DNA from 2 places in the Rahnella sp. BIGb0603 genome. Region 2 is predicted to be linked to the other one. Evidence: predicted binding sites of a transcription regulator. Region 2 holds the regulator's gene; the other holds the start of a gene.

Region 1 (2,406 bases), on a different contig from region 2:
GCACGTTGCGCTGGCCGAACTGGAAGGCCGCCTGCACGTAGGTGAAGATTTCATCCATATAACCGTCAGTCATCGCGTAGCAACCGATAGATTTGCAGTTGCCGTGGATCATCAGATACTTACCTGAATAACCTTGCGAGATGTCATAAGCGTTGGGGAAACCGATGTTGATGGCGCGATAAAAGCGGCTGTCCGGTTTCAGGTGGTGAATATCCACGTTGTAGAAACCTTCCGGGCTTTTAAAATCACCTTCACGACGTTTATTTCCTAAACCGCCAGAAAAATCGCAGATGCCGTAACTGCCGATCAGACGATATTCGCCGTCGAGCTGAGCATACAATTCGAGTTTACGTTCTTGTTTGAAAATCTGGATATAAACGGGAGCACCTAACAATTGTTTTTTAAGTGCCGCGTTAACCGGGACAGCATCGCTGGCCACGGCGTAATTTGCTGTAAATAAAGGCAAACTGAGGAGCATCGCAAGAAACAGCGCGATTCTGATCATTCTAAGTCCTGCTCGATAATAATTTTGATTATTTTGTCTACAGATGAACTGCCTGTAAGACCGCCACTGATTTTCTTCTTATGTACTGCCTGTCTGAAACGTTGCCATATTAATACTGATTAATTTTTTAGCAATCACCAAATATTGAATTCTCGCTTCAGGAAATGTAAATAGTTTCTGATGCCATTAATGGTGATTAATTAAGCCAAATTAACCGTCATTTTCTGTGTTTGAAATCTCCTGATTCAACTGTATACTTATACAGTCATTGGGGGAGGGCTATGCGCAAAATCATTCATGTGGATATGGACTGCTTTTTCGCGGCCGTCGAGATGCGCGATGATCCTTCCCTGCGCGACATTCCTATCGCCATCGGTGGCAGCCGTGACCGGCGTGGCGTCATCAGCACCGCCAATTATCCGGCACGCAAATTCGGCGTACACAGCGCGATGCCGACCGGAATGGCGCTCAAACTTTGCCCGCACCTGAAAGTGATTCCCGGCAGAATGGAAGCGTATAAAGAAGCGTCCAACCATATTCGCGAAATCTTTGCGCGTTATACGCCATTGATCGAGCCGCTGTCACTCGACGAAGCTTATCTGGATGTTTCAGAATCGACCCAATGCAATGGCTCCGCAACGCTGATCGCCGCTGAAATCCGTCAGGCCATTTTTGAGGAAATTAATCTGACGGCCTCAGCGGGCATTGCGCCTATCAAATTTCTGGCAAAAATTGCCTCAGACCTGAATAAACCCAACGGCCAGTTTGTGATTACGCCAGACAAGGTTGAAGCTTTTTTACTGGATCTGCCGCTGAGTAAAATCCCCGGCGTTGGCAAAGTCACCGCCCAGCGATTGCAGGAGCAGGGGCTGATCACCTGTGGCGACGTACAGCGCTATGATTTAGCGAAATTGCTCAAGCGTTTCGGGAAGTTTGGCCGCGTGCTGTGGGAGCGTTGTCAGGGCATCGACGAGCGTGAGATTTCAGCCGAGCGGCTGCGGAAATCTGTCGGCGTGGAACGCACGCTGGCGGAAGATATCCACAGCTGGGAAGAGTGCGTGGCACTGATCGAACGCTTATATCCTGAATTACAAACGCGCCTGAGCCGTGTCAGCCCGAACTTACGCATCGCGCGTCAGGGCGTGAAACTCAAATTCCATGATTTCCAGCAGACGACGCAGGAACATGTCTGGCCGGTGCTCAATAAAGAAGATTTACTGAAAGTCGCGCGTGAAGCGTGGGAACAGCGGCGCGGCGGGCGGGGAGTCAGGCTGGTGGGGTTGCATGTCACGTTGCAGGATCCGCAGATTGAGCGGCAACTTCTTCTTCCCTGGGAGTAATCCCCGTCATCCTTCAAACTGTCTCTGCGTTGGCTGCCTTCGCAAATCCCGGTCACCTACTTGTGTATGCTCCCGGGTATTTACTCAATTGCCGCCTTGATACAGCCCGAATGATTCAGGGGATTGATCGAGTATTAACCGCGTTCAGGAATCGCTTTCAGCAGAGCTGTCAGCAGTTTCCAGTACAACTCAACGCTGGCGATTTCAACCTGCTCGTCCGGCGAGTGTGGCCCGGTGATGGTTGGCCCGATGGAAACCATGTCCATGTCCGGGTACGGTTTTTTGAACAGACCGCATTCCAGACCGGCGTGGATCACCATGATATTCGGGGTTTTGCTGAACAGCGTTTCGTAGGTTTCACGCACCAGCGTCATCACCGGAGAGCTTGGTTCAGGTTTCCAGCCAGGATAGCTGCCTTTTGCCAGACTTTTCGCGCCTGCCAGTTCGCTCAGCGAATTCAGCATGCTAACGACGTATTCTTTGCCGCTGTCGATAAGGGAACGGATCAGGCTGTTGATCGCGACTTCGTCATCTTTCATGGTGACAACGCCGACGTTCAGG
Region 2 (2,406 bases):
GAGAAACGAACAAAACTGTCACGTCCGAGCCACAGCACGGCGAAGAATTTCTGGATGCCATTCAGCACGCGCAGATGCGGCGTATCATCCTGACCTTCCCGGCCCGGCGCACGACCAAACATCACGGAAACTGGCAGCATCTGAATGTCTAAATCCGGATTGTTGCGATGCAAATCCAGATAGTCGTGGAACAGCTTTACGGATTCCTGCTTCGGCGTGTAATAAGAGAATACGCGCGGGCCTTCAGCAATGAAAACATGGCTTGGCAGCAGGGTTCCGTCGATTTCCAGCGGAATAAGAGGGTCGGGCAGATTCTCGGCCAGACATTGCGCACGCAACGTCAGCAAGTCTGCTTTGGAGTTATAAGGCAATACGTACAAAATCGGGCGCGTCGGGTCTAAATGCAACTCGGTAACCGGATCTGAAGGTATGACCTTGCTCTTTACCAGCAATGAGAGTGGTAAATTCAATAATGTGTAATAAAGTCTACGCCAACCTGACATAAAAACGTGAAGCCTCTTGTTAGCAATTTCGCCGCAAGGATACCAGAAAGCTCAGATGAGATCTGTGGTGATGCGATACCATATAACAGCTAAAATGCTGCAAACACTCTAAGGATCAGTACCCGAAATGGCGAACCAAGTCACCGGATTTACCCGAATTTATAAAGCAGCCGGATATTCCTGGAAAGGATTGAAAGCCGCATGGCAAAATGAAGCGGCTTTTCGCCAGGAAGCCAGCGTCGCTATCCCGCTAATTTTGTTATCTTTCTGGCTGGATGTCAGCAGTATAGAACGTATCCTGCTGATTGGCTCCGTCGTGCTGGTGTGTGTGACTGAACTGCTTAACAGCGCCATCGAATCCGCGATTGACCGCATCGGGCCTGAGTTTCACGTCCTGTCTGGACGTGCGAAAGATATTGGCTCCGCCGCCGTACTTCTGACCATCATATTGGCGATTTTTGTCTGGGTCAGCATCTTTTGGCCGCGATGGTTCTGATCTGGAACCTGTATTCCAGGAATTATCGTTATGCCCTGTTTTTATTCAATCTTAGGTTTTCATTGCCCGTTTAGCTGTATATACTCACAGCAAGACTGTATAAACAACCAGGGGGCGGAATGAAAGCTTTAACGACCAGACAACAAGAGGTCTACGACCTTATTCGCGATCATATCTCCACCACCGGTATGCCACCGACCCGCGCAGAGATTGCATCCCGTCTGGGGTTCCGTTCCCCGAACGCGGCGGAAGAACACCTGAAAGCGCTGGCGCGTAAAGGCGTTATCGAGATCGTTTCCGGTGCTTCGCGCGGTATTCGTCTGCTGATGGAAGAAGAAGAAGGTTTACCGCTGATTGGCCGCGTTGCCGCCGGTGAACCGCTGCTGGCTCAGCAGCACATCGAAGGACATTACCAGGTCGATCCGGCCATGTTTAAACCGAGTGCGGATTTCCTGCTGCGCGTCAGCGGGATGTCGATGCGTGATATCGGTATTCTGGATGGTGACCTGCTGGCAGTACACAAAACGCAGGACGTCCGTAACGGGCAGGTTGTCGTTGCGCGTATTGATGATGAAGTCACGGTCAAACGCCTGAAGAAACAGGGCAGTGTTGTTCAGCTGTTGCCTGAAAACAGCGAATTCCAGCCGATTGTGGTCGATTTGCGTGAACAGAATTTCAGCATTGAAGGTCTGGCGGTTGGCGTTATCCGCAACGGCGACTGGATCTAATCTGCGCTTAAGTTCTACGTTGCAGGTGCATTGGCCGCCTCTGACGCGCCTGTAAATATCAGTATCTCATCGCCCCGTTTTGGGGCGATATTGTTTGAAGCTGCTAATAAACTTTCCCGATAAAATCCTTTTTCTCACGTGTTATCCGCTGCGTTGCCTGTTTAGAGCAAATGCCGGATTTGCACTCTCTGTGCTCTGAATTACCGACCTTTTTCAGTCAGACAGATTCCAATTCCACGTTATATCCTGCTTTGGATTAATCCTAATAGTGGTTTTTATCCCTGTTTTGGGAAGACGAATCCGCATTCTCTACTAAGCTTTGAAGTGTTAAGGACGGGCTGCCAGCAAACGTGCAGCTCCACAACCCAAGGTAACAGGAGATATTTATCATGAATAAGGACCAAGCCGACGGTAACTGGAAGCAGTTCAAAGGGAAAGTGAAAGAACAGTGGGGTAAGCTGACTGATGACGACCTGACAGTCGTTGAAGGTAAACGTGATCAGCTGGTAGGTAAGATTCAGGAGCGATATGGCTATCAGAAGGATCAGGCCGAGAAAGAGCTCAAGGATTGGGAATCGAAAAACAAATATCACTGGTAACACGCGACTCCCCCTCGCGTATCAGTGACGTATCCTGAGTTATTGCTGCTCCTACCCGGAACACTTTCAGGATACGGGTA

Evidence for each region. Region 2 encodes LexA, which represses DNA repair genes until DNA is damaged. Its sites were predicted from a motif close to TNCTGTATGTACATACAGNA; they were not measured.
Region 1: a site for LexA is predicted at 753-772, ahead of dinB (DNA polymerase IV). Genes of this name have one in related genera too.

What each region holds. Positions count from the first base shown of each region.
Region 1 covers NZ_JANUEX010000003.1:60,111-62,516, forward strand. Annotated here, with positions in the region: gene dpaA (peptidoglycan meso-diaminopimelic acid protein amidase) at 1-505, opposite strand, end outside; gene dinB (DNA polymerase IV) at 787-1,845, shown strand; gene pepD (beta-Ala-His dipeptidase) at 1,980-2,406, opposite strand, start outside.
Region 2 covers NZ_JANUEX010000007.1:32,442-34,847, forward strand. Annotated here, with positions in the region: gene plsB (glycerol-3-phosphate 1-O-acyltransferase PlsB) at 1-503, opposite strand, end outside; gene M2403_RS18260 (diacylglycerol kinase) at 631-999, shown strand; gene lexA (transcriptional repressor LexA) at 1,119-1,727, shown strand; gene M2403_RS18270 (CsbD family protein) at 2,117-2,326, shown strand.